3 regions of the Thauera humireducens genome follow, and region 1 is predicted to be linked to each of the others. Evidence: predicted binding sites of a transcription regulator. Region 1 holds the regulator's gene; each other region holds the start of a gene.
The links. The regulator FNR, encoded in region 1, switches genes on or off when oxygen is low (the NO sensors DNR and NnrR bind a similar motif). The targets are predictions, from matches to a motif close to TTGANCTAGNTCAA.

Region 1 (9,369 bases):
GCCACCACGCCGGGCGCGGTCGTGTTCCGCAACCGGCTGCTCGAAGTCATCCACTACGCGCCGACCCAGCCGCGCGTGCATGCCGAACCTGTCGTCATCGTCACGCCGTGGATCAACAAGTTCTACGTGCTTGACCTCGTGCCGAAGAAGAGCATGATCCGCTTCCTGCTCGACCAGGGCCTGGACGTCTTCATCACGAGCTGGAAGAACCCGGATGCGTCGATGCGGGACGTCGGTTTCGACGACTACCTGCTGGACGGCGTCGACACGATCGTGCGCGTGGCGCGTGAGTTTGCCGGCGTGGAGCGCGTGCATGCGGTCGGTTACTGCATCGGCGGCACGGCGCTCGCGATGTACATGGCCTGGGCGAACCGCCACTATGCCCCGGACGCCATGCCAGTCGCCGACTGGACCCTGTTCACGACGCTGGTGGATTTCCACAAGCCCGGCGACATCGAGGTCTTCATCGACGAGAGCAGTATCGACTATCTGTGCGATCGGATGGCACGCAAGGGTTACCTGGATGGCGGGGAGATGGCGGCATCGTTCCGGCTGCTGCGCTCGAACAGCCTGATCTGGCACTACGTCGTGCAGGGCTGGCTGTACGGTGATTCGCCGCCTCCGTTCGACGTGCTGTATTGGAACATGGACACCACGCGCATGCCGTACGCGATGCACGCGTGGTACCTGCGCGAGCTCTACCTGCACAATCGCCTCATCCAGACCAATGCGCTGCAGGTGGCCGGCGAGACGCTCGACCTGTCGGTGATCCGGCAGCCGCTCTACGCGGTGTCCGCGGAGGACGATCACATCGCGCCGTGGCGCCAGACCTTCGCGGTCAACAACCACGTCGTCGGCAACAAGCGCTTCGTGCTGTCGAGCTCGGGGCACATCCTCGGCATCGTCAACCCCGTCGTGCATCCGCCGAAGCGGCGCTATTGGGCGGCCGACGCCCAGCGCTCGGACACGACAGACTCGTGGCGCAGGCGCGCGGAAGAGCATGCCGGCAGCTGGTGGGAGGACTGGATGCGCTGGCTCAAGCCGCGCGCGGGGGACGAGGTGGAGGCGCGTCCGGCCGCCAGCAAGCGCTTCCCGGCGCTGTGCGCGGCACCGGGCAGCTACGTGCTCGAGAAGTAGCGGGCAGTCCTCAGGCCTGGTAGCGGGCGAGGCGGGTCGGGTCGTGCAAGGTGATGCGTTTGCCCTGAACGCTGATCAGGCCCGATTCGCTGAGGTCGTGAAAGATGCGCGACAGGGTTTCGGGCGTCAGGTTCAGGCGTGAAGCGATGACCTGCTTGCTGGTCGGCAGCGCGATCTCGCACGGCGTGTCGCTGTCGGCGACCTGCAGCAGGTAGCCGATCACACGCTGGATGCTCGAGCGCAGCGAATAGGTCTCCACGTCCTGGATCAGCCCGTGCAGGCGGATGGCCATGCCGGCGAGGAGCTTGTGCGCGAAGGTGGAGTCCTGGTCGATCAGCTCGGTGACCACGGCCTGGCCGACGTGGATCAGCAGTGTTTCGGTCAGCGCTTCGGCGAACACCGGATAGGGCTTGTTCATGAACATCACGGCCTCTCCGAAGCTCTGCATCGGGCCGATGATCTCCACGACCTTCTCGGTCCCCTGTGGCGACGAAAAGGCGAGCTTGACCTGACCCGAGACGACGAAGTAAAAGCCATGCGGCTGGTCGCCGCGCTGGAACAGCACCTCGCCACGCCCGATGTGGCGGTCACGCGTGTAGCGCGCGACAAGCTCGAGATCGGTGTCCGAGAGTTCGCTGAACAGCGGGATGCGCTTGAGCAGCGCAGGCAGGTCGAGGGCGGCGTGGGTCATGTCCGTGCGTTCCTGGGTGGAAGCGATCTCATTATTGACGGCAATTCTAATCGACCCCGGGGCGCCGCGCGGCACGCGCGATGCCGGTCCGGGTGGGAGTACGCATGTATTTCGCAATCAAGCACCTTCATGTCACCTGCGTGGTGCTCAGCGCCATGGGGTTCCTGCTGCGCGGCTTCTGGATGATGACGGGCAGCCCGCGCCTGAACGCCCTGCCGGCACGGGTGCTGCCTCACGTCGTCGACAGCGCCCTGTTGTTGAGTGCGATCGCGCTGGCGGTCATGATCCAGCAGTATCCCTTCGACGCAGGGTGGGTGACGGCAAAGGTGTTCGGCCTGATCGCCTACATCCTGCTCGGCACGGTTGCGCTGAAGCGCGGCAGGACGAAGGGGATCCGGCTCGGCGCCTTCGCCGCCGCATTGCTGGTGTATGCGTGGATCGCCTCGGTGGCACTGACCAAGAATGTCGCAGGTTACCTGGCGGTTGCCGCCTGATCGCCGGGCGCGCCTCAGCGCCCGCTGCCGGCCGTCTGGTGCTGGATGAGCTTGCGCAGGCCGGCGGTATCCAGCAGGCGGATGTGCTTCTGCTGCACGGCGATCAGGCCTTCTTCCTGGAAGCGCGAGAAGGCGCGTGACACGGTCTCGAGCTTGAGCCCGAGATAGGAGCCGATTTCCTCGCGCGTCATGCGCAGGTGGAACTCGGCCGCCGAAAAACCGCGTGCGGTGAAGCGCTGCGACATGTTGAGCAGGAAGGCCGCCAGGCGCTCCTCGGCGCGCATCGAGCCGAGCAGCATCATCACGCCGTGGTCGCGCACGATCTCACGGCTCATGACCTTGTGGAACTGATGCTGCAGGCCTTCGACCTCGTGAGACAACTGTTCGAGCTTGGCGTAGGGGATCACGCACACCTCGCTGTCTTCCAGCGCGACGGCGTTGCAACTGTGCGTCTCGGTGCTGATGCCATCCAGACCGAGAATCTCCCCGGTCATCTGGAAGCCGGTCACCTGGTCGCGACCATCTTCGAGCAGCACGTCGGTCTTGAACGAGCCCGCACGGATCGCGTAGATCGCCTCGAAGGTGTCTCCCGCGCGGTAGAGGTTCTGCTGGCGCTTCACCTTGCGTCGCGCACCCACCAGTTCATCCAGGCGGCTCAGTTCGCTGTCGGGCATGCCGAAGGGCAGGCACAGTTCCACAAGATTACACTGCGAACAGGCGGTCTTGAGCCCGCTCACGGTAATTGCCACGCTTGCCCTCATCTGCACGATAATCCCGTCATCCCGACTCACAGAGTCCAAAACGCGGTTTAACAGTGTCCCCGGCTGGCATCACCATGGCCGTTGATCCACGTCAACCAAAAATTTGCGCTGGTCTGCCATTGTTAGGCACACACAGTAGCAGCAAGATCATGACCGAACAGAACGAACTCATCTTCGATCCGCAGCTGATCCGTCGATTCGACATCAACGGGCCGCGGTATACCTCTTACCCGACCGCGGATCGCTTTGTCGAGGCTTTCAATGCCGACGCGCTCAAGCACTGGCTTGCAAATCGGGCCATTGGCGGCGTCAGCAAACCGCTCTCATTATACTTCCACATCCCATTTTGTAACACGATCTGTTATTACTGCGCCTGCAACAAGATCATAACCAAGGATCATGGGCGTTCAGCCAAGTACCTGAAATACCTTGCTAAAGAGATCGAGATGCAAGCGGCCTGCCTGCAGGGCAGCCGCCAGGTGACGCAGTTGCACCTGGGGGGCGGCACGCCGACCTTCCTCTCGCATGACGAAATGCGGCAACTGATGGCCTCGGTCCGCGAGCACTTCACCTTGGTGCCCAACGGCGAATATTCGATCGAGGTCGATCCGCGCAAGGTCGATTTCGACACCGTCAAGTTGCTGGCCGAGCTTGGTTTCAACCGCATGAGCGTCGGCGTGCAGGACTTCGCCGAAGACGTGCAGCAGGCCGTCAACCGCATCCAGAGCTTCGACGAGACCAAGCTCGTCATCGATGCAGCGCGCGCCACTGGCTTCAAGTCGGTCAGCATGGACCTGATCTACGGCCTGCCGAAACAGAACGTCATCAGCTTCAACCGCACGCTCGAACAGGTGCTCGAGATCTCGCCCGATCGCATCTCGCTTTACAGCTATGCGCATCTGCCCGGCCTGTTCAAGCCGCAGCGTCGCATCTTCATGAGTGACATGCCGACGCCGGATACCAAGCTGCAGTTGCTGCAACTGGGTATCCGCCGCCTGACCGAGGCGGGCTATGTCTATATCGGCATGGACCATTTCGCCAAGCCCAACGACGAACTCACCGTTGCGCAGCGCCAGGGGCGCCTGCATCGCAACTTCCAGGGCTACTCGACACAGGCCGAGTGCGATCTGCTCGCCTTCGGCGTGTCGGCCATCGGCAAGATCGGCCCGGTGTATGCGCAGAACGTGAAGACGCTCGACGAGTACTACGACGCGCTCGACCGCGATGAGCTGCCGGTGCTGCGTGGCATCGAGCTCACCGCCGACGACCTGCTGCGGCGCGCGATCATCCAGGCGCTGATGTGCCATTTCGAACTGTCGATGCAGTCGATCGAGATCGCCCACCTGATCAACTTCCGGGAGTACTTCGCCGAGGAACTGACCGAACTTGCGGAGATGGAGAAGGCGGGGCTGGTCAAGATCGACGGAGACTGGATCAGCGTGCAGCCCGGGGGACGCTTGCTGGTGCGCGGCATCGCGATGGTGTTCGACCGCTATCTGCGGGCCGACCGCGAGCGCGCGCGCTACTCGCGCGTGATCTGAACCTTGCGGCAACGCAGCGTAGAATGAGGCTTTGCAGCAGCGGGGCCTTTTCTTCTCATGCCTGAAACCGGTTATTTCGCTGTCTTCCTGATCGGCCTGCTTGGTGGCACGCACTGCGTGTCGATGTGCGGCGGCATTGTCGGCGCGCTCACCGTGCAGGTGCAGACGCCCGGCAGCAAGCCGCAATGGCCGCTGCATCTGGCCTACAACCTCGGCCGCATCGCCACCTACACCGCACTCGGCGGCCTGGTCGGCGCGCTCGGCTCGGTGGGCATGCTGTACGACGGCATGCTGCCGGTGCAGATGACGCTTTACGTGCTCGCCAACCTGATGCTGATCGCGCTCGGGCTCTACCTCACCGGCTTCACCCGCCTGCTGGCACCGGTCGAGCGTGCGGGGCATGTGATCTGGCGCCGCATCCAGCCGGCCACGCGGCGCTTCCTGCCGGCGCGCTCGGTCAAGCAGGCGCTGCCGCTCGGGCTGCTGTGGGGCTTCATCCCCTGCGGCCTGACCTATTCGATCCTCGCCACGGCGCTCGTCACCGGTTCAGGTGCGCGCGGCGCCGGGCTGATGCTGGCCTTCGGCCTCGGCACGCTGCCCAACCTGCTGCTGGCGGGCATGCTGTTCAAGCGTTTCCGCGATTTCACCCGCAACCCGAAGGTGCGCTTCGCCTCCGGCCTGCTGGTGCTGGGCTTCGGCGTATTCGGGCTCTATCACGCGCCCACACTGGGCGGCGACCTGTGGAGTGGCGTGGTCTGCGTGACCTGAGTGGCTCAGCTGCCTGACAGCGCACGCAGGATGGGGCAGGGCGCACCGGCCTGCGTGTCGTGGCAGCAGCGCACGAGTTCGGCCAGCGCGCGTCGCATGTCCTGAAGCTGGCGAATGCGGGCGTCGATCAGTGCGATCTTCGCCTGTGCCGTTTCGCGCGCGCGGTCGCGGTCCGTGTCTTCGTTGAGGGCGAGCAGGCTATCGATCTCCTCCAGCGAGAAACCAAGCTGCTGCGCGCGGCGGATCGCCTTCAGCCGCGCGAGTTCCGCCAGGCCGTACCGCCGGTAGCTGCCATGGCCCCGTTCCGGCGCGTGCAGCAAGCCGCGGCGCTGGTAGTAGCGGATGGTCTCGATGCCGACCTCGGCCTCGCGCGCCAATGCGCCGATGGTGAATGTCCGTTCGATTTGCGTGTCCACCGGTTGACTCCGTACCTTGGTACGGGGTTTAGACTGCCGTTTGTCGAATGTTTGCGCAATACCCGAAACCATGTCCCACGCAACGCTGAACACGCCGCCCGATGCTTCCCGCACGGCGGCAACCGAATCCCTCGAACTGGCCATCGGCGGCATGACCTGCGCTGCCTGCTCGACACGGCTGGAGAAGGTGCTCAACCGCTTGCCTGGCGTGCAGGCGAGCGTCAATCTCGCCACCGAGCGCGCCACGTTGCACTTCGCACCCGGCGCGTTGACGCTGGCGCAGGCCACGGCCGCGGTCGAACGCGCGGGTTTCCAGGCCAGCGACGCGCGCCAGCTTGCGCGCGAGGCCGAGCGCGCCCGCCACCGGGCCGAGTGGCGGGTGGAACTTCGCCACTTCTGGATCGCGGCCGTGCTGAGCCTGCCGCTGGCGGCGCAGATGCCGGCGATGTTCGGCCTGTGGCCCGGCGGCGAGGTGCATCACGATCTGGTGCCGCGCTGGCTGCAACTGCTGCTGGCGACGCCGGTGCAGTTCTGGATCGGTGCGCGCTTCTATCGCGGCGCCTGGGCCTCGCTGCGCGGCGGCGGCGCGAACATGGACGTGCTGGTCGCACTCGGCACCTCGATGGCCTACTTCTACAGCCTCGTCGTCACGCTGGCCGACCGCCACGACCTGCACGTGTACTTCGAGGCTTCGGCGATGATCATCACCCTGGTGCTGCTCGGCAAGCTGATGGAGGCGCGCGCCAAGGCCCGCACCACGGCGGCGCTTGATGCCTTGCTGCGCCTGCAGCCGAAGATGGCGCGCATCGAGCGCGACGGCGAACTGCTCGAAGTGCCCGTCGAATCGCTGCAGCCCGGCGACCTGTTCGTGCTGCGTCCGGGCGATGCGGTGCCGGTCGACGGCGTCGTCGAGCAGGGCGAGTCGGCCGTGAACGAGGCGATGCTGACCGGCGAGAGCCTGCCGATCGACAAGCAGGCCGGCGACATGGTGTTCGCGGCCACCCTCAACGGCAACGGCCTGCTGCGCTGCCGCGCCACCGGCGTCGGGGCGCAGACGCTGCTTGCGGGCATCATCCGTCTGGTCGAGCAGGCGCAGGGCTCGAAGGCGCCGGTGCAGCGCCTCGCCGATCGCATCGCCGCGGTATTCGTACCGGTCGTGGTCGCCATCGCGCTGCTGACCTTCGCCGGCTGGTGGCTGGCGAGCGGCGACTTCCAGCAGGCGCTGATCAACGCCGTGGCGGTGCTGGTCATCGCCTGCCCGTGCGCGCTCGGTCTGGCGACGCCGACGGCGATCATGGTCGGCACTGGCCAGGGCGCACGCGCCGGCATGCTGGTGAAGAACGCCGAGGCGCTGGAACTGGCTGAGCGTATCGGCGTGCTGGCGGTCGACAAGACCGGCACCCTGACGGAAGGCCTGCCGGCCGTCACCGACGTGGTGCCAGCGGCCGGCTGGACCCACGCGCGCCTGCTGGCGGTGGCCGCGGCGCTCGAACAGGGTAGTGGCCATCCCATTGCCACCGCCATCGTGGCCGCTGCCCGTGCCGAGGCACTCGACCTGCCGGCGACCGAGGCGGTCAACGCCGTCGGCGGCATGGGCATCGAGGGGCGGATCCGGGGCGAAGTTGGTGTGCAGGCCGTGCTGCTCGGTTCGCCGCGTTTCCTGCTGGAGCGGGGCATCGGTCTGGCGGAGGCGGTCAGCGATGATCTCGCCGCCGCGGGCAAGACCCTGGTTGCGGTGGCGGTCGATGGCGCGTTCGCCGGACTCATCGGCGTGGCGGACCGGGTGCGCGATGACTCGGCAGCGGCCGTTGCGCGCCTGCAGGCCAAGGGCGTGCGTGTGGTGATGCTCACCGGCGACCATCCGGCCACGGCCGAAGCCATTGCCCGCCACACCGGCATCACCGACTGGCGTGCCGGCGTACTGCCGGGCGACAAGGCCGCGGCGGTCGAGGCCTTGCGCCAGGCAGGGAGCGACACGCCGCTGCGCGTGGGCATGGCGGGCGACGGCATCAACGATGCGCCCGCGCTTGCTGCGGCCGACGTCTCCTTCGCCATCGGCGTCGGTGCCGACGTTGCGGTGGAAGCCGCCGACATCACGCTGGTGCGCAACAGCCTGCACGGCGTGGCGGACGCGATCGACCTGTCGCGCGCCACACTGTCGAAGATCCGCCAGAACCTGTTCTTCGCCTTCATCTACAACGTGCTCGGCATCCCGCTCGCGGCGGCGGGCATGCTAAACCCGGTGATCGCCGGTGCGGCGATGGCGATGAGCTCGGTTTCGGTGGTCAGCAATTCGCTGCTCCTGCGCCGCTGGCGTGCGGGGCGCTAGAAAATCCCTTTTTTGCCAAGGAGTGATACGCAAATGAATGAAGTGACGATCAAGGTCGAAGGCATGAGCTGCGGCGGCTGCGTGAAGAACGTGACCGGCGTGTTGAAGGCATTGCCCGGCGTGACGGACGCGCAGGTGTCTCTGGCCGACGCGTCCGCGACGGTTCGGTACGACCCGGCCACGGTGTCCGTGGAGGCGCTGCGCGAGGCGGTGGAGAACGCAGGTTTCGACTCGCCCACCTGACACTGACCGCCGCGGAAAGGGGGGCAATGATGCAGTGCAAGACACTGCGGTTTCCCCCTATAATCCGCGCACATTTTCCACGGGAGGGAACCATGGGTTTTGATCTGGTCAGCGCCGGCAAGGACGTGCCGAACGACATCAACGTCATCATCGAGATCTCCGCGCAGGGCGATCCGATCAAGTTTGAAGTGGACAAGGACAGCGGTGCGGTGTTCGTCGACCGCTTCATGGGCACCTCGATGCGTTACCCGCTCAACTACGGTTACGTGCCGCACACCATCGCCGGCGACGGCGACCCGGTGGACGTGCTGGTCGTCACCCCCTTCCCGCTCGCCCCGGGTGTCGTCATCCGCTGCCGCCCTGTCGGCGTGCTGAAGATGGAAGATGACGGCGGTGTCGACGCCAAGGTTGTGGCCGTGCCGGTGTCCAAGCTGACCCCGCTGTACGACAAGGTCCAGACCACCGACGACCTGCCCGAGCTGTTGATGAAGCAGACCGTGCACTTCTTCGAGCACTACAAGGATCTCGAGCCGGGCAAGTGGGTCAAGGTCCTGGGCTGGGGCACCGTCGAGGAGGCCAAGGCCGAAATCGTCAACGGCCTGGCTGCCGCCAAGAAGTAATCCGGATCGAACGATCCGCCCGTGGCGCCGGCAAGGGCGCCACGGAAGCGAAGAAACCGCGGAACGCTCCGCGTTTTTTTTTCGCCCACGCGTGGCGCAGACCTGTTTCTCGGCCTGTTCGAGGTCGCGGCGGCGATGAGTGTGTTCTTCCTTGTGCTGGGCGACGGCGGCTGGCGCACGAGCGATGGACGTCCGGCCAGCCAGTGCCTTCATCGCACCGGTGCACGGGGGTATGCCGGGTCTGCGGTGCGGCCTCAGCGATTCACACGCATGATTGCCTCAGGAATCCCCTCCAGCGGCACGACGCTGTCGACGGCGCCCAGGCGGATGGCTTCTTTCGGCATGCCGAATACCACGCAGCTTGATTCG
Region 2 (9,369 bases), 270 kb from region 1:
GCAGGATCGTTGCCGCCGGCAACCACTCGCCCTCGAGCAGCAGGCGCTGGCCCGGCCGCAACCCCGCTCCGTCGGTGCCGGCCGCCAGCGGCGCGGTGGTCGTTGCACGCACGGCAGGCCGCGCTGTCGCGTCGTCGAGCAGCGCCTGCAACGCGGTCTTCTCCTGCGCGCGGCGCAATTGCCAGTTGCCGAGCGACACCGTGAGGGCGACCACGAGCACGCCCGCCAGCAGGGGCAGCAGCATCCGCAGGCGTCCCGTTGCCCGGCCGCTCACGAGCACGCCTCCTCCGTTTGGTGCGCCCCATCGACGCGGCTACACTGCAACGAAACCCCGGGGAGAACCGTCATGCGCATCGTCGTCATCGCCTTCCTGCTGATGATCGTGGCCAGCCTGGCCTCGGCGCTGTTCCTGCTGATGCGCGACCGCGACGCGGCAGGCGGCACCCGGGTCGCCCGCGCCCTGGCCATTCGCGTCGGCCTGTCGCTGACGCTCTTCGCCCTGCTGATGGCCGGCTTCGCCACCGGACTCATCGAAGGCAGGCTGTAGGCACATGCGGCGGTCACGTCCCGTCTCCCCGTTCTAGAGCCAGTACACGACGACGAACAGGATCAGCCACACCACATCCACGAAGTGCCAGTACCAGGCCGCGGCCTCGAAGCCGAAGTGGTGGTCCGGGGTGAAGTGGCCCGCCATCACACGGAACAGCATCACCGCCAGCATGATCGCGCCGATGGTGACGTGCAGGCCGTGGAAGCCGGTCAGCAGGAAGAAGGTGGAGCCGTAGATGCCACTGTCGAGGCGCAGGTTGAGGTCGGCGTAGGCATGCACGTACTCGTAGGCCTGCAGCGCGATGAAGATGGCGCCCAGCACGATGGTGGCCAGCAGGCCGAGCTTGAGCTGGCTGCGCTTGTTGCCGAGCAGACCGTAGTGCGCCCAGGTGAGCGTGACGCCGGAAGTCAGCAGGATCAGCGTGTTGATCGCGGGAATGCCCCACGCCCCCATCGGCGTGAAGGGGTCGGCGCCGCTCTGCGCGTAGGGGCCGGACGTGGGCCAGGCGCCGGTGAAGCCCTGCCACAGCAGGGCCTCGTTGTCGCCGGACGCCAGCCACGGCACCGACAGCACGCGGGCGTAGAACAGCGCGCCGAAGAAGGCCGCGAAGAACATCACCTCGGAGAAGATGAACCAGCCCATCGACCAGCGGAAGGACAGGTCCACCCGCCTGCCGTACTGGCCGGTCTGCGATTCGCGCACGACCTGGCCGAACCAGCCGAACAGCATGTAGATGAGGATGGCGACGCCGGCGAAGAACAGCCATGGCCCGGAGCGCGCATCGTTGAGCCACAGCGCCGCACCGGCACCGAACAGGAGCAGCGCGATCGAGCCGAAGATCGGGTACTTGGAGGGCTCGGGCACGAAGTAGTGGTCGAACGAGCGGCTTGCTGTTGCATGACTCATGGCGTGTTCCCCCTGACCTTGATCCTGACCCTGACCTGCCCGGTGCCGCTAGGCGAGCACCACTTGCACCGCGATGACGATGAGGATGACGAAGGCCGCGCCAGCCAGCACGCCGGCCACGACCACCGCCAGCGGGTTGAGCGAGCCCGCGTCCTCCATGTAAGCCTGGCGCCGGCGCACGCCGAAGAAGGACCACAGCACGGCGCGCAAGGTCGGCCAGAAGCCGGCGCGGCGTGGCGTCCCGTGGGCGTTCATGAGGCGCCCTCCGCACGGACCGGTGACTGCAGCCCGGCGGTGTTGCGGCCCGGCAGCTCGAAGAAGGTGTAGGAGAGCGTGATCACCGTGACGTCTTCCGGCAGCGCGGGATCGACGACGAACACCACCGGCATCGTGCGCTGCTCGCCCGGCGCCAGCGTCTGTTGCTCGAAGCAGAAGCAATCCATCTTGTTGAAGTAGCGCCCTGCAAGCTGCGGTCCGTAGCTCGGCACCGCCTGTCCGGTCACCGGCACGTCGCGGGTGTTGGAGACTTCGTACTCGACCTGCACGAGTTGCCCCGGATGCACCTCGATCGAACGCTGCATGGGCCGGAAGCGCCACGGCAGGTGGTGCAGGTTGGCGTCGAACTGCACCAGGATGCGGCGACTGGTATCGACCTGCGTATTCGCAACGGCACGCGCGGCCTGCTCGGCTTCGGGCCGCAGGAAGTTGTTGATGCCGGTCACTTCGCAGATCTTTTCGTAGAAGGGCACGAGCAGGAAGCCGAAGCCGAACATCACCGCAGCCGACACCGTCAGCCGCAGCAGCAGGCGGCGGTTCGCCGTGGCGAGGCGGCCGGAGTGGGTGCTCATTGCCCGAACACCTTGTACTTGAGGATGACGAAGACGAAGAAGGCGAACGCCACCGCGGCCAGCATCAGGCCGGTCCGACGGTTGGCTGCCCTGCGATCCTCGCTGCGCGTCATGTCATCTCCCTTCCTTGCGGCCCTGGTGGTGAGGCGGAGAGCAGAGCCTCCTTCTCCCGAGATCTCCACCCCTGCTCCCCGCTCACCCCTGAGACTCTTCACCCGCTCATCCTTCACCCTCTCCGCTCACTTCACCACCGGCGCTTCCTCGAAGGTGTGGTGCGGCGCCGGCGACGGCACGGTCCACTCCAGCCCTTCGGCACCTTCCCACGAACGCGCCGCGGCACGCTCGCCGCCGCGCACGCACTTGACCACCACCACCAGGAAGATCAGCTGCGACAGGCCGAAGCCGAAGGCCCCCACCGAGGCCAGGGCGTTGAAGTCGGCGAACTGCAGCGCATAGTCCGGGATGCGGCGCGGCATGCCGGCCAGGCCGAGGAAGTGCATCGGGAAGAAGGTGATGTTGAAGAACACGATCGAGCACCAGAAATGCAGCTTGCCGAGGAGTTCGCTCGGCATGTGGCCGGTCCATTTCGGCAGCCAGTAATAGGCGCCGGCGAACAGTGCGAACAGCGAGCCGGCGACCAGCACGTAGTGGAAGTGCGCGACCACGTAGTAGGTGTCCTGCACCTGGATGTCGATCGGCGCGATGGCGCAGATCAGGCCGGTGAAGCCACCCATGGTGAATACGAAGATGAAGCCCGTGGCCCACAGCATCGGCGTCTCGAAGGTCATCGCGCCGCGCCACATCGTCGCCACCCAGTTGAACACCTTCACCCCGGTGGGCACGGCGATCAGCATGGTCGCGTACATGAAGAACAGCTGGCCAGCGGCCGGCATGCCGGTGGCGAACATGTGGTGCGCCCACACGGCGAAGGACAGGATGGCGATGGAGGCCGTCGCATAGACCATCGACGCATAGCCGAAGAGCGGCTTGCGCGCGAAGGTCGGGATGATCTGGCTGACGATGCCGAAGGCCGGGAGGATCATGATGTAGACCTCCGGGTGGCCGAAGAACCAGAAGATGTGCTGGTACATCACCGGGTCGCCACCGCCCGCGGCATTGAAGAAGCTGGTGCCGAAGTGGCGGTCGGTGAGGATCATCGTCACCGCGCCGGCCAGCACCGGCATCACCGCGATCAGCAGGTAGGCGGTGATCAGCCAGGTCCAGCAGAACAGGGGCATCTTCATCATGGTCATGCCCGGCGCGCGCATGTTGAGCACGGTAACGACGATGTTGATCGCGCCCATGATCGAGCTGATGCCCATGATGTGGATGGCGAAGATGGCGAGGTCCATGCCCATGCCCATCTGCACCGACAGCGGCGCGTACAGCGTCCACCCGGCGGCGGTGGCGCCACCCGGCACGAAGAAGGAGCCGATCAGCAGGATCGCGGCCGGCGGCAGCAGCCAGAAGCTCCAGTTGTTCATGCGCGCGAAGGCCATGTCGCTGGCGCCGATCATCAGCGGGATCATCCAGTTCGCGAAGCCAACGAAGGCCGGCATGATGGCGCCGAACACCATCACCAGGCCGTGCATGGTCGTGAGCTGGTTGAAGAACTCCGGCTGCACCACCTGCAGGCCGGGCTGGAACAGCTCGGCGCGGATCGTCAACGCCATCACGCCCCCGGACAGGAACATGATGAAGCTGAAGATCATGTACATCGTGCCGATGTCTTTGTGGTTGGTCGTCGTGAGCCAGCGCATAAGGCCGGTCGGGCCGGGGTGATGCCCCTGGAGCTGATCATGTGTGACGGCGGCCATGCGGGGTCCTCCTGTCGAACAGCATTACAACGACGACTCAACAACGCGATTCACAAACGCGGCAACCCGGATGCCGCCGCGGCGATGCGGCCCTATTCGGCGGCCAGCGCCACCTTCTGCGCCTCGATCTGGCTCCTGACCCACTCGGCGTACTTCTCGGCCGACAGCACGTGCACCTCGATCGGCATGAAGCCGTGGTCGCGGCCGCACAGTTCGGCGCAGTTGCCACGGTAGATGCCTTCCTTGTCGGCACGGAACCAGGTGTCGCGGATGAAACCGGGAATGGCGTCCTGCTTGACGCCGAAGGCAGGCACCCACCAGGAGTGGATGACGTCGTTGGCGGTCAGCAGCACGCGCACCTTCTTGCCCACCGGCACCACCAGCGGCTTGTCGACCTCGAGCAGGTAGGCCTCGCCCTTGGGCGCGCCGCCCTCGATCTGCTCGCGCGGCGTCGACAGGCTGGACAGGAAGCGGATGCCCTCGCCTTCGCCCTGCAGGTAGTCGTAGCCCCACTTCCACTGGTAGCCGGTGGCCTTGATCGTCAGGTCGGGGTTGGAGGTGTCCTTCATCTCGATCACGGTCCGGGTCGCAGGCCAGGCCATGCCGAGCAGGATCAGGATGGGGATGACGGTCCAGGCGATCTCGACCGCGGTGTTCTCATGGAAATGGGCGGCGACAGCGCCCTTGGACTTGCGATGGTGGAACACCGCCCAGAACATCACGCCGAACACGCCGATGAAGATGAGCAGGCAGATCACCAGCATCAAGGTATGCATGTCGTTGATCTGCTCGGCAATGCCGGTCACCGGCGCCTGCAGGTTGTAGCGCGCGGGCGAGTCCTGCGCGAACGCAGGACCGGCAAGGCCGACAGCGGCGGATGCAGTCGCGAAGCGACGGGCACGTTCCATGACCACCCCCTACATCTTGTAGTTTTGGCAGGCGTGGTCGATGTTGCCATAGCGAAAAACACAGCCGCAACACGGTTTTTTGATAAAAATCAATATACTGCGGCGCAATATTTGCTAACGCCCGCATCGCGACTGCGCTTGGAGGCTGCGTTCGGGGTTTTCCCATGGTGGATATTTTTGCAGCGCCGCAATTGCGCGCGACGCGCGCGTCATCGGAGCCCGATGCGATCGGGCTGCACTGCCCACGCTCAGTCGGTGGCCGACAGCCTGCGCCGCAGCCCCCGCATCAGCGCACCGATCAGCGGCAAGTGGGCGTAGAGCTCCTCGGCCGGGTCCCAGTAGTCACGATGCAGGCCCACGCGCCCGTCGGCATCGAAGCTCAGGTGGCTGACCCCGCGCACCACGATCTCGCGCCCTCGCAGGCGCAGATGAAAATCCCAGCCCAGCATGGCCTGATCACCCTGCACGATGCGACTGGTGACGACGAAGCGCGGTGAGTCCGCGGTCGCGAACATGTGTTCGAAGATGCGGCGGATCGCGGCGACGCCGATCACCTCGTTGAAGGGGTCCTTGAAATGCGCGTCGGCGGCGTAGAGGGCGCCAAGCCGGTTGAGCGAAGCCGGCGTCAGCGTCTGGTAGAAGTCGGCGAGCGCCTCGACGGCGTCTTCGATGACGGGGCGCGTCGGCTCGTTCATGCGCATGCTCAAAGCCCGGTCGCGCGCCGGATCAGGGCGAAGTACGCGCGCCGCGGCAGCCACTGCAGCAGCTTCAGCACCCGCGTGAAGCGGCGCGGAAAGTGGATCTCGAAATCGCCCCGCCCGAAGCCGGCGACGATCGCCTGCGCCGCGTCCTCGGCGGAGATCAGCGCCGGCATGCGGAAGTCGTTCTGCGCGGTGAGCGGCGTGGCGACGAAGCCGGGATCGATCAGGAACACGCCCAGCCCCTTCGGCGCCAGGTCCAGGTACAGCGTTTCGGCAAAGTTGATCAGCGCGGCCTTGCTCGGCCCATACACCGTCGCCTTCGGCAGCCCGCCGTAGCCGGCGACGCTGCCCACCAGCGCGATCGCGCCGCTGCCCTGTCCCAGCAGATGCGGGATCACCGCGGCGGCCCCCGCCATGGTGCCGAACAGGTTGGTGTCGAGCGTCTCGCGGATCACCTCGGGCTGCAGCTCCCAGGCGCGCAGCGGGCGGTAGGTGCCGGCGTTGAACACCACGAGGTCGATGCCGCCCCAGGCAATGACCAGCCGGTCGCGTACGCGCTCGAAGTCTTCCGGCCGGGTCACGTCCATCGGTTCGGCGAGCATGCCGGCGCCGCCGCTCGCGGCCAGAGCCTCGAGCCGCTCGCGGCTGCGGGCCGAGACCGCGACACGCGCACCACGCGCCGCCAGGGCCCGCGCCAGCGCGGCGCCGATGCCGGTCGAGGCCCCGACCAGCCACACCCGCCGCCCCTGCCAGTCGCGGATCGGCGCGTTGAGCGGCGCCAGCCAGCCCATCAACCGCCCCGCTTGTAGAAGGACAGGGTGACCTCGCCGAGGCGGAAGCCCCACTTGCTCATCACCGAACGGTTCAGCATCACGCGGTCGTCCATCAGGAACATCCAGTCGTCGAAGTCGACGTTGTAGACCTTGCCATCGACCGGCAAGGCCAGCACGTAACGCCAGCGCAACGCGTTGCCGGCCGACTCGCCGCGTGCCTCGCCGACCACGTCGTCCGCACGGCCGACGTAGCGCCCCTCGCCGGTGCGGGTGATCGTCCACACCCGGCGCTGCGTGCTGCCGTCCGAATAGGTGAAACGCTCGTCCAGCGTCCCGACCTCGCCCTGCCAGCTCGCGTCGATGATCACGGCGAAGCGCTTGACCACTTCGCCGGAACGGTCCTGGAAGATGCCGTGCGCCTCGAGCGTGCCGTTGAAGTACTCGCGCAGGTCCAGGACCGGCGTCTCGCTGCGGTATTTGTCGATCTCCACCGAACTGCACCCCCACAGCCCGAACAGGGCCACCATCACACAAAGGATTCGCTTCACGTTTCACAGGCTCCGCAGGGCGTCCGTGCAGCCGCAGGCAGCTGCGGCGCGGACGCGGATTCGAGGACGTGGCGCCAGCGCCACAGCAGGGCGACGGCCAGCAGCTTCAATCCCACCGGCACCACCGCGTACACCACCGACAAGGCCGCCAGCGCATCGAGCGCCGTCGCGCCGGGCGCGTAGCCGAGGGCAGCGAGCAGCGGCAGCGCCAGGCCCGCGGCGAGCGCGAGGTTGGCCTTGGTCACGAAGTTCCACCAGCCGAAGCAGGCGCCCGCGTGCGAGCCCCCGCCACCTTGCGTATCGTCCCGCGCCAGCAGGTCGGCAAGCAGCGACGGCGGCAGGCTCAGGTCGGCGCCGAGCGCCACGCCGGACAGCACGCAGATCGCGCCATAGGCGAGCAGATCACCCTGCCCGATGGTCGCCGCCCAGCCGAACACCACCACCGCCAGCCCCATGCCGGCCAGCCACGCGCGCAACTTGCCGACCCGCTGCGAGATGCGGACCCACAGCGGCAGGCTGGCCGCTGCGGCGGCGAAATACAGCACCAGGAAGGCGCCGGCGAAGGCGGTGGCGCCAAGCACGTCGGCAACGAAGAACAGCACCGTCGCCGACGGGATGGCTGCGGCGATGCCGTTGACCGCGAACACCGCCAGCAGCCGGCTGAAGCCGGGCACGCGCAAGGCCGCCCCGAGCCCGGCGAGCACCGGGCGCCGGGCGGGTGCCGCGCTTGCCGGCAGTGGCGCCCGCCACAGAGTCCACAGGCCGAAGACCAGCAGCAGCGGGATGAAGACCAGGGCCAGCCGCGCCAGCCCGCCCACCTCGCCACCCTCGGCGGCCAGCAGCGCCGGCAGGGCGGCAGCCAGCATCACCCCGAAAAGCGCGAAACCCTCGCGACTGGCGACGAAGCGCGTGCGCAGCGCGGAGGTCGGCGCCACCTCCGCGCCCCAGGCATTGTGAGCGATGCTCGCCACCGAGTAGCCGAGCGAGACCAGCACCAGCAGCACGAACAACCACAGGGCGCCCGCACCGTCCGGCGGCGCAAGCAGGCCGATCATGCCGAAGCCCAGCAGCGGCAGCGCGGCGGCCACCCAGGCACGGCGGCCGGGCCGACGGTCGAGCGCCCAGCCGATCAGGGGATCGGTCAAGGCATCGACGATGCGCGCGGCCAGCAGGACGGCGCCGACGGTCGCCAGCGGCAGGCCAAGCTCGGCATAGAGCCGTGGCACATGGACGTACAGCGGCAAGGCCGCGAAGGCGAGCGGCAGTCCGAGCGCGCCATAGGCGAGCAGGTCCCGCCGCCGAACGCCATCCGCGTTCATTGCGCGCGTCCGTCCAGTCCGAGCAGGCGGGCGCGCAACTCGGGCTCACGTGTGCGCGCATCGAGCCAGATGGCGAAGAAGGCGCGCGCAAGTTCGGGGTCGTCGATCTCGGCGGTCAGCCGCCCTTCGTGCCAGAAACGGGCCCCTTCGCCGGGCTGGTGCAAGCCAACGAGTGTGTCGCCCGCCCGCACGGATGGCAGCGCGCGCGCGAGTTCGTCGCGCCAACGCTGCAGCGTCGCTTCGTCGCGCTCGCCGAGGCGGCGCATCTCGTCGATGCTCGTGTCCACCAGGCGGCGGCCGTCGATGTCGCGCGCGTAGCGGATCGCCAGCGCATGGGGATCGGCCTCGGGCGCACTCGCCCCGGCCGCCACCAGCAACCGCACGTCGTAGAGCTTGAAGCCCAGCCAGCGCATCTCGCCCTCTCCGAGTACGCGCAGCGGCGCGGGCGCGAACTCTTCGGCGGCGGGCAGCACGTAGGCGTACAGCGGCATCATCTGCAGCGCCAGCGCAAGCCCCGCAGCCACGCAGGCGCCAAGCCGCGCACGGCGCCGTGTCGTGTTCATCCGGCTTCTCCTGCGTGAGCGAAGACATAGTGATGGACGTCGATGTCACCGGTCTCGAAGCCGGCCTCGCAATAGGCCAGATAGAAACGCCACATGCGGCGGAAACGCTCGTCGAAGCCCTGCGCCTTGATCGCCGGCCACTGCGCCTCGAAGCGGGTATGCCAGTGCGCCAGCGTGCGGGCGTAATCCCGGCCGAAGGCGAAATCTCCCACCACCGCGAGCCCGGCATCCTGCGCCTGGCGCCCCACCTCCGCCGGGCTGGGCAGCATGCCGCCGGGGAACACGTGACGCTGGATGAAGTCGGTTCCGCGCCGGTAGCGCCCAAACAGGGCATCCGCGATCGTGATCGCCTGCACCACGCAGCGCCCGCCCGGCTTGAGCCGGGCCGAGAGCTGGGCAAAGTAGGTCGGCCAGAAGCGCTCGCCCACCGCCTCGA
Region 3 (9,369 bases), 640 kb from region 1:
CGCCTTCTTCAAGCGCGACTACCGCCGCGTCGCGCTCGCCCACATCGAGGCCGGCTGGGTGCCGGCGAAGACGCGCGTGGATGAGTTCGAGGCCGCGATCCGCACCGTGTGCGAGCCGATCTTCGACAAGCCGCTGAAGGACATCTCGTTCGGCAAGACCCTGCTGCGCCTGTTCCAGACCGCGCGCCGCTTCGAGATGGAAGTGCAGCCGCAGCTCGTGCTGCTGCAGAAGACGCTGCTCAACATCGAGGGCCTGGGTCGCCAGCTCGACCCCGAGCTCGACCTGTGGAAAACCGCCAAGCCCTTCCTTCAGCGCTGGATGGACGAACAGATGGGCTGGCGCGCACTGATGCGCGGCGTCAAGGAAGAGGTGCCGGCCTGGGCCGGCACCCTGCCGCAACTGCCGCGCCTGGTGCATCACGCCCTGTCCGAGTCCGGCCGCCACCAGAGCGCACAACAGCAGCGCCTCGACGAACTCGCCGCCAGTCAGCGTGGGCAGGGCAGGCTGCTGCTCGCCGTCGGCGCAATCGCGATGGCGCTGCTCGGCCTGGAGCTGTACCGCTTCTTCGGCTGAGTCCGCCGGGCACAGCGCCGTGCCCGACCGGGACCGGCTGAACGATTCCCACCCCCCTGCGTCGAATCGCTTGAAGGCGAGCGGCCCAGCCATGGCCGCGAACGGGAGGTGTGCGATGACGACGAATCCCGGCGCACTGCGGGCGCCCCACGCTCTGGTCAGCATCATCGGTGCCGCATCGGCCCTGGGCGCACCGCATGCGGGCACGGCTGCCGCCCCCGCTGCCCTGCAGGACAGCCCGCTACGGCAGCGCCTCGCCGGCCTCGGGCCGGCGGCGGAATGGGCTGCCATCCTGAGCCCGGGCGTTCCGCCCGCCCACGTGACCAGCGCCCGCGCGCGCGCCGGCAAGGAAGACCACATTGCCGGGAGCGACATGGCTGCCCGCATTGCGGCCAACGCCGACTTCGCGCGCTGCCTTGCCGACCGCATCGCCACCCTGCCCGCGGACCGCTTCCCGCTGGTGCTCGGCGGCGACCACGCGGTTGCGGCCGGCACCTGGCGCGGCATCGGCCGACGGCGCGCGCGCGCGCCCGGCCTGATCTGGATCGACGCGCACCTCGACAGCCACACCGACGCCACCACCCACTCCGGCAACATCCACGGCATGCCGCTCGCCGCGCTGCTGGGCACAGGCCATGCCGCGCTCACCGGCATCCCCGGCCCCGCACTCGACCCTGCACGCACCTGCATCATTGGCGCGCGCGCCTGGGAGCCCGAAGAGCTGGCGCTGCTGACGCGGCTGGGGGTGCGCGTCTTCACGATGAGCGAGGTGCGCGCCCGCGGGCTGTCCGCGGTATTCGCCGACGCGCTCCGCCTCGCGCGCGCCGATCCGGACGCCGGCTTCGGCCTCAGCCTCGACCTCGACGCGCTCGATCCGCAGGCCTTCCCCGCGGTCACCTGCCCGGAGCCGGGCGGCATCGAGCCGCGCACGCTCGCCGACGCCCTGCTCGGACTGCGCGCCTGCGCCGACCTGGTCGGACTCGAGATCGTCGAGTACCGGCCCGATCTCGATGCCGACCACCGGGGTGCGGACTGGATCGCCGAGTTCGTGCTCGCCGCGCTCGGTCCTTCCACCGACTGGCTGCGCGCGGCGGAGCGCCGCTTCGGTGCCACCAACTACGCACCGCTGCCGGCGGTATTCCAGCGCGGCGAGGGCGTGTGGCTCTGGGACACGGACGGCCGCCGCTATCTCGACATGATGAGCGCCTACTCGGCGATGAGTTTCGGCCACGGCCACCCGCGCCTCGTCAGGGCGCTGGTGGATCAGGCCCAGCGCCTCGCGCTGACCTCGCGCGCCTTCTCCAGCGACCGTCTGCCGGTCTTCCTCGAGCGCCTGTGCGCCACCTTCGGCTACGAATGCGCACTGCCGGTCAATACCGGGCTCGAGGCGGTGGAAACCGCGCTCAAGGCGGCACGCAAATGGGGCTACAAGGTCAAGGGCATCGCTCCCGAGCGCGCCCGCATCCTCGCCTGCGACGGCAACTTCCACGGCCGCTCCATCGCCATCGTCGGCCTGTCCGCCAATGCGCAGTACCGTAACGGCTTCGGCCCCTTCCCGCCCGGGTTCGAGCGCGTGCCGTTCGGCAACGTGGACGCCCTCGAGGCGGCGATCACGCCCGATACCGCAGCCTTCCTGGTCGAGCCGATCCAGGGCGAAGGTGGCATCGTCGTGCCGCCACCGGGCTACCTGTCACGCTGCGCGGAGATCTGCCGCCGCCACGACGTGCTGCTGATCGCCGATGAAGTACAGACCGGCCTCGGTCGCACCGGACGCCTGCTCGCATGCGAACACGACGGCGTGCGTCCCGACGGGCTGATCCTCGGCAAGGCACTCGGCGGCGGACTGCTGCCGGTATCGGCCTTTCTCGCCGACCGTCGCGTGATGGATGTCTTCGGCCCCGGCGACCACGGCTCGACCTTCGGCGGCAATCCGCTCGCCGCCGCAGTCGGCACCGAGGTGCTCGCCCTGCTCGCCGAGACCCGACCCTGGGAGCGCGCGGCACGCCTGGGCACGCAGCTGATGGAAACGCTGCGCGCCGCCGCACTGCCGTGCGTGCGCGAAGTGCGCGGTCGCGGCCTGCTCGTCGGGCTTGCGCTCGACCCCGCCCTCGCCGACGCCAGCGAGGTCGCCACGCAGCTGCTCGCGCGCGGCATCGCCACCCGCGACACCCATGGCAACGTGATCCGGCTGGCGCCGCCGCTGACGATCGACGAAGCCACGCTCGACGAGGCCGCGCGCCGCATCCTCGACACCCTGCGGATGCTCACACCCGCCGGGGTCGACGCGGACGTTGTACGCATGCAATAACCTGCGAACGATCAAGCCCTTGGAACGCAGATCACCCCCCCTGCGCGGGCGTTCTGTTGATAAACTCGCGCCTCATTTTTTCGCTCACCACGCGCGGATGCGCCATCACGAAGGGCCCAACCATGCTGCTCTGGCTTGTCGTCGCCTACCTCGTCGTTTCCATCGGCATCGGCCTGTATGCCGCTACCCGCGTACACAACGCGCGTGACTACATCACCGCCGGCCGCAACCTGCCGATGGTGGTGGTGCTGGCCATGGTGTTCGCCACCTGGTTCGGTGCCGAAACCGTGCTCGGCATCTCCGCCACCTTCATCGACGAAGGTTTTCGCGGCCTGATCTCCGACCCGCTCGGCGCCTCGGTGTGCTTGGTGCTGTTCGGCCTGATCTTTGCGCGCCCGCTGTACCGCATGAACCTGCTGACGCTGGGTGACTTCTTCCGCATGCGCTACAACCGCACGACCGAGCTGATCCTGTCGATCTGCATCGTGCTGTCCTACCTCGGCTGGGTGGCGGCGCAGATCACCGCACTGGGCCTGGTGTTCAACGTGCTGTCGGCCGACGTGGTGTCGATGAACGAGGGCATGCTGATCGGTTCCGCCGTGGTGCTGGTCTACACCCTGTTCGGCGGCATGTGGTCGGTGGCGATGACGACCTTCGTGCAGATGATCGTGATCGTGCTCGGCCTGCTTTACGTCACCACGCTGGCGGGCGACATGGCAGGCGGCTTCGATGTCGTCGTCGCCAAGGCAGCAGCGGACGGCAAGCTCGACTGGCTGCCCACGCTCGACATGGTCGACATGATCGCGTGGATCGCCGCCTTCGCCACCATGGCGCTGGGTTCGATTCCACAGCAGGACGTGTTCCAGCGCGTCAACTCGTCGAAGAACGAGACCGTCGCCGTGTGGGGCACCACGCTCGGCGGCGTCAGCTACTTCTTCTTCGCCGCCGTGCCGCTGTTCCTCGCCTACACCGCGACGATCATCGACCCGGACATGGTGGGCAGGCTGATGGAACAGGACTCGCAACTGATCCTGCCGACGCTGATCCTGCAGTACATGCCCTTCACCGCGCAGGTCGTGTTCTTCGGCGCCCTGCTGTCGGTGATCATGAGCACCGCCTCGGGCACGCTGCTGGCGCCCTCGGTCACCTTCTCCGAGAACGTGCTGCGCGGTTTCTTCCCCGCGATGCGCGACCGCCAGTTCCTGTGGTCGACCCGCGTCACCGTCGTCATCTTCACCGTGCTCGTCACCTGGTACGCCACCAGCACCGAATCGAGCATCCACCAGATGGTGGAGAACGCCTACCGCATCACCCTGGCGGGCGCCTTCGTGCCGCTGGCGGCGGGCCTGTTCTGGAAACGTGCCAACAACCTCGGTGCCGCGCTCGCCATCGTCTGCGGCCTGACGACCTGGATCCTGTTCGAGTTGTTCGTGCAGGAGGGCGACATCGAGCCGCAACTCTTCGGCCTCGCGGCCAGCGCGCTCGGCATGCTGGTCGGCGGACTGATCGGCAAGCCCTCGCACCACCGGCCGCATGCGAGCCACCATCACGCCGCCGCGGGGACGCACCACACGGCGCGCTGAACCCGGTCGGGCAGCATCCAATGCAGGGGCTTTGACACGAGTCAAAGCCCCTTTTGTTTTGCGGCATTAAGGTTGCGGGGCATTTTTCCCCTGCCTTGGTCCCGCCTCAATGACTTCTTCCCCGATCGAGCTCGTCTGTCCCGCCGGCAGCCTGCCGGCCCTCAAGACCGCCATCGACCACGGTGCCGACTGCGTCTATCTCGGCTTCAAGGACGCCACCAACGCACGCAACTTCTCCGGGCTGAACTTCGACCCGGCACAGGTGCGCGAGGGCGTCGCCTATGCCCACGCACGCAAGCGCAAGGTGCTGCTGGCGCTCAACACCTACCCGCAGACCGACAACTGGTCGAGCTGGACGCAGGCCATCGACCGCGCCGCCGAATACGGCGTCGACGCGCTGATCCTCGCCGACCCCGGCCTGATGGCCTACGCCACCAGGACCCATCCGCAGCTGCGCCTGCACCTTTCGGTGCAGGGTTCGGCCACCAGCTACGAAGCGATCAACTGGTACCACGAACACTTCGGCATCCAGCGCGCGGTGCTGCCGCGGGTGCTGTCGATGGCGCAGGTCGAGAGCGTCGTCGCCCACACCCCGGTCGAGATCGAGGTCTTCGGCTTCGGCGGCCTGTGCGTGATGGTCGAGGGACGCTGCGCGCTGTCGGCCTACGCCACCGGCGAGTCGCCCAACTGCAACGGTGCCTGCTCGCCGGGCAAGCACGTGCGCTGGGAAGACACGCCGCGCGGCATGGAGACGCGGCTCAACGGCATCCTCATCGACCGCTTCGCCGACGGCGAGCGCGCCGGTTACCCGACGCTGTGCAAGGGCCGCTTCGAGGTCAACGACGAGACCTACTACGCACTCGAGGAGCCGACCAGCCTCAACACGCTCGAGCTGCTGCCCGAACTCGCCCGCATCGGCATCCGCGCGATCAAGATCGAGGGTCGCCAGCGCAGCCCGGCCTACGTCGCCCAGGTCACCAAGGTCTGGCGCGCTGCGCTCGACAAGCTCAAGTCCGGCGGCGCCGAAGGCTTCAGCGTGCTGCCGGCGTGGATGGCCGAACTCAACAAGGTCTCCGAAGGCCAGAGCCACACGCTGGGCGCCTACTACCGCCCGTGGAAGTGAGCCCCGCGCACGCTGCATCGCACCGCATCATCCGAACGAACTGAGACGCCCCCGATGAAACTCGCCCTCGGCCCCCTGCTCTATTACTGGCCGCGCCAAAGCGTGCTCGATTTCTACGCCGACATCGCCGAAAGCCCGGTCGACAGCGTCTATCTCGGCGAGACGGTCTGCTCGCGCCGTCACGAACTGCGCCTCGACGACTGGCTCGAGGTCGGCCAGATGCTCGCCGCCGCAGGCAAGGAAGTGGTGATGAGCACCCAGGGCCTGATCGAGTCCGAGTCCGACCTCAAGGTGCTGCGCCGCATCGTGCGCCAGAGCGCAAGCGGCGAGCCCGGCTTTCGCGTCGAGGCCAACGACATGGGCGCGGTGCGCCTGTTGACCGACGCTGGCGTGAAGAACTGGATCGCCGGCCCGACGCTGAACATCTTCAATCCGGCGACGCTGCAGCTGATGGTCGATTCCGGCGCCACGCGCTGGGCCGTCGCTCCCGAGATGTCGGGCGCGGCGCTGGCCGAGGTGCGCGCAGCGCTCGCAACGCCGATCGAGACCGAGGTCTTCGCCTACGGCCGGCTGCCGCTGGCGCATTCGGCGCGCTGCTTCACCGCCCGCCACTTCAACCTGCAGAAGGACACCTGCGAGTTCCGCTGTCTGTCGATCATGGACGGCATCACGCTGCGCACGCGCGAAGGCGAACCCTTCCTCACCCTGAACGGCGTGCAGACCCAGTCGGCGCGCGTGCACAACCTGCTCGCCGACCTCCCGGCCGTGCAAGGCAAGGCCGAGATGCTGCGCATCAGCCCGCAGGGCGCCAGCACGCGTGGCATCGTCGAACTCTTCCGCGCCGCGCTCGACGGTGCCCACACGCCGGCCGACGCGCTCGCCGCCAGCCGCGCGCTGATGGTCGAGGCGCCGTGCAACGGCTTCTGGCACGGTCGCGCCGGCGTGGAGCAGTACATCGCCGCCTGACCGGCAGGGACCGCCCGCCCCTGCCGGTCAGCGTCCCCGCCCAGAACCCCGTCTTCGCCCCCCGCTCTCGTCGCCCGCCCGCCTCACCCCCGGAGACCGAACATGCCTGCCCTTCCCGCGCTTCCAGCCCTGCCTCGCCCGCCGCTGCCCGCCGACCTGCTGCCCGGCAGCCTGCGCCGACGCATCGGCGAACGCCTGGAGAACCTTCGCATTCCCGACTTCACCGTGCCGGCACCGGTGGCGAAGCTGGTGTCGCGTCTGCCGCAGCAACCGCCCACGCAGGTGCTGACACTGGCGCTGAACCTCGCGCTCGATCGCATCCTGCCGCGCGACACGCTCGCGCCGCTCACCGGCCATCACCTGCAGATGCGCGTGCTCGATGCCGGCCTCACGCTCGACTTCACCCTCACCGAAAAGGGCTTTCGCCGCGCCACGCCGGCGGCGGACAGGAAACCGGACCTGATCATCTCCGCGACCACCCGCGACTTCATGGCGCTGGCACTGCGCGAGGAAGACCCCGACACCCTGTTCTTCAGCCGTCGCCTGCGCATGGAAGGCGACACCGACCTCGGCTTGCTGGTCAAGAACACGCTCGACGCGGTCGACTGGGACGCACTGAAGGCTCGCCTCACCGGCCGCCGCGGCTGAGACCTCCGACACGTCCGACCTCAGGCATCCGCCCGGCTCGCGCACCCGGCCGGAGGTGCGGAGCCTGACGGCCGGCGGCGTGACCTGCGCCACCCGCACGCGCCATCTGCGTTAAGCTTGCACCCCCTCGATACCGTGCTGGCCCCGACGCGCGATGCCTTCCGAATTCGACCTGATCCGGCGTCATTTCAGCCGGCCCCCGCGACATACCGACCTCGCTGTCGGGGACGATGCCGCGCTGCTGAGCCCACGCGCCGGCATGCAGCTGGCGGTCTCGACCGACATGCTGGTCAGCGGCACCCACTTCTTTCCCGACACCGATCCGGAAGATCTCGGCTGGAAGACACTCGCGGTCAACGTCTCCGACCTGGCAGCGATGGGGGCTGAGCCGCGCTGGGCCTTCCTCGCCCTTGCCCTGCCGGCAGCCGACGATGCCTGGATCGCGGCCTTCGCGCGCGGCCTGTTCGCCTGCGCCGAAGCCTTCGGCGTAGACCTTGCAGGTGGCGACACCACCCGCGGCCCGCTGAACCTGTCGGTCACCATCATCGGCGAGGTCCCCGCAGGAAAGGCGATCACCCGTGCCGGCGCCCGCGCCGGAGACGAGCTGTGGATCTCGGGCCAGCCCGGGTTGGCTGCGCTTGGACTGGCTGCGCTGCGCGGCGAGGTCGCACTGGACGCGGCCGGGCACGCCCGCTGCGTGGACGCCCTGCAGCGTCCGCTGCCGCGCGTCGAACTGGGCCTGCAACTGCGGAGCCTGGCGACGGCGATGCTCGACGTATCCGACGGCCTGCTCGGCGATCTCGCCCACATTCTGGAGCGTTCCGGGGTTGGTGCCATCGTGGAGGTCAACGCCCTGCCGCTCTGCGCGCTGCGCGCGACCGGCGCGGACGCGGCGACGGCCAGACGCTGCCTGCTGTCCGGCGGTGACGACTACGAGCTGCTGTTCACCGCACCGGTCGGCGCACGCCCGGCGCTACGCGAACTGTCCACCAGACTGGGTCTGCCGCTGCACCGCATCGGCCAGATCACCGGCCAGACAGGCGACTGCCTGCTGCGCGAATCCGACGGCATGCTGGCTCCCGCCAGCGCCTCGGGCTACGATCATTTCGCCTGAGTAGTCATTTCGCCTGAGTAGTCATTTCGCCTGAGTAGTCATTTCGCCTGAGCGTGCGCACGCGAGCCGCCACGCCCACATACCGCAGAACCCCGATCAGGACCCCTCAATGCGCCCAACCCCGCGCCTGCTGCTGAGCCACCCGACCCACTTCATCTCCCTCGGCTTCGGTGCCGGACTGTCGCCGTGGGCGCCGGGCACGGTCGGCACCTTGCTGGCGTGGGCGCTGTACCCGTTGATCCGCACCCCGCTGTCGGAATTCGTCTTCCTCGCCCTGCTCGCCAGCCTGTTCGTTGCCGGGGTGATCGCCGCCGAACGGACCGGACAGGCACTGGGCGTGCCGGACCATGGCGGCATCGTATGGGACGAGATGGTCGCCACCTGGCTGGTGCTCGCATTCGCCCCCAAGACGCTGCTGTGGCAGGCCATCGCAGTGGCGCTGTTCCGCTTCTTCGACATCGTCAAGCCGCCGCCGGTGCGCTGGGCGGACCGCAGCTTCAAAGGCGGCTTCGGGGTCATGTTCGACGACCTCGTTGCGGCGGGCTACACCTTGCTGGCACTGGCGGTACTGGTCACACTGTTCGGCATCTGATCCGAAGGGGAGGAGAGGCATGGACACCGAACTCGACGCGCTCTCGGTCGCGGTCGGCGAGGCGCTGGCCGCGCGCGGCTGGATGCTGGCCACCGCGGAGTCCTGCACCGGCGGCTGGATCGCACAGGTCGTCACCGCCACCAGCGGCAGTTCGGCCTGGTTCGACCGCGGCTTCGTCACCTACTCGAATGCGGCCAAGACCGACATGCTCGGCGTCTCTGCGCACACGCTCGACAGCCACGGTGCGGTGAGCGAAGCCACGGTCGCCGAAATGGCGGAAGGCGCCCTGGCACGCAGCACCGCGGACCTGGCCGTCGCGGTATCCGGCGTCGCCGGCCCGACCGGCGGCAGCGCGCAGAAACCCGTCGGCATGGTGTGCGTGGCCTGGGCGCAACGCGGGGTGCCGACACGGGTCCGTACGCTTCAGCTGCCCGGGGATCGCACGGCCGTGCGCCGTCAGA

Region 2: the regulator FNR is predicted to act here: its motif matches at 5,109-5,122, upstream of coxB (cytochrome c oxidase subunit II).
Region 3: the regulator FNR is predicted to act here: its motif matches at 4,497-4,510, upstream of ubiU (ubiquinone anaerobic biosynthesis protein UbiU).

What each region holds. Positions count from the first base shown of each region.
Region 1 is NZ_CP014646.1:49,021-58,389, forward strand. Features, by position in the region: gene AC731_RS00275 (PHA/PHB synthase family protein) at 1-1,137, shown strand, start outside; gene AC731_RS00280 (Crp/Fnr family transcriptional regulator) at 1,148-1,828, opposite strand; gene AC731_RS00285 (SirB2 family protein) at 1,933-2,322, shown strand; gene fnr (fumarate/nitrate reduction transcriptional regulator Fnr) at 2,337-3,083, opposite strand; gene hemN (oxygen-independent coproporphyrinogen III oxidase) at 3,233-4,624, shown strand; gene AC731_RS00300 (sulfite exporter TauE/SafE family protein) at 4,682-5,392, shown strand; gene AC731_RS00305 (MerR family transcriptional regulator) at 5,398-5,808, opposite strand; gene AC731_RS00310 (heavy metal translocating P-type ATPase) at 5,879-8,137, shown strand; gene AC731_RS00315 (heavy-metal-associated domain-containing protein) at 8,171-8,380, shown strand; gene ppa (inorganic diphosphatase) at 8,473-9,000, shown strand; gene AC731_RS00325 (protein-glutamate methylesterase/protein-glutamine glutaminase) at 9,255-9,369, opposite strand, start outside.
Region 2 is NZ_CP014646.1:3,946,918-3,956,286, reverse strand. Features, by position in the region: gene AC731_RS18350 (SURF1 family protein) at 1-274, opposite strand, end outside; gene AC731_RS18345 (DUF2909 domain-containing protein) at 347-547, shown strand; gene AC731_RS18340 (cytochrome c oxidase subunit 3) at 581-1,456, opposite strand; gene AC731_RS18335 (DUF2970 domain-containing protein) at 1,505-1,711, opposite strand; gene AC731_RS18330 (cytochrome c oxidase assembly protein) at 1,708-2,304, opposite strand; gene AC731_RS20300 (cytochrome oxidase small assembly protein) at 2,301-2,417, opposite strand; gene ctaD (cytochrome c oxidase subunit I) at 2,544-4,121, opposite strand; gene coxB (cytochrome c oxidase subunit II) at 4,214-5,029, opposite strand; gene AC731_RS18315 (nuclear transport factor 2 family protein) at 5,278-5,724, opposite strand; gene AC731_RS18310 (SDR family NAD(P)-dependent oxidoreductase) at 5,733-6,521, opposite strand; gene AC731_RS18305 (DUF3833 domain-containing protein) at 6,521-7,030, opposite strand; gene AC731_RS18300 (MFS transporter) at 7,048-8,370, opposite strand; gene AC731_RS18295 (chalcone isomerase family protein) at 8,367-8,933, opposite strand; gene AC731_RS18290 (SAM-dependent methyltransferase) at 8,930-9,369, opposite strand, start outside.
Region 3 is NZ_CP014646.1:3,580,753-3,590,121, reverse strand. Features, by position in the region: gene ubiB (ubiquinone biosynthesis regulatory protein kinase UbiB) at 1-574, shown strand, start outside; gene rocD (ornithine--oxo-acid transaminase) at 690-2,882, shown strand; gene AC731_RS16680 (high affinity choline transporter 1) at 3,005-4,465, shown strand; gene ubiU (ubiquinone anaerobic biosynthesis protein UbiU) at 4,575-5,588, shown strand; gene AC731_RS16670 (U32 family peptidase) at 5,643-6,554, shown strand; gene ubiT (ubiquinone anaerobic biosynthesis accessory factor UbiT) at 6,657-7,202, shown strand; gene thiL (thiamine-phosphate kinase) at 7,357-8,316, shown strand; gene AC731_RS16655 (phosphatidylglycerophosphatase A family protein) at 8,426-8,908, shown strand; gene AC731_RS16650 (CinA family protein) at 8,928-9,369, shown strand, end outside.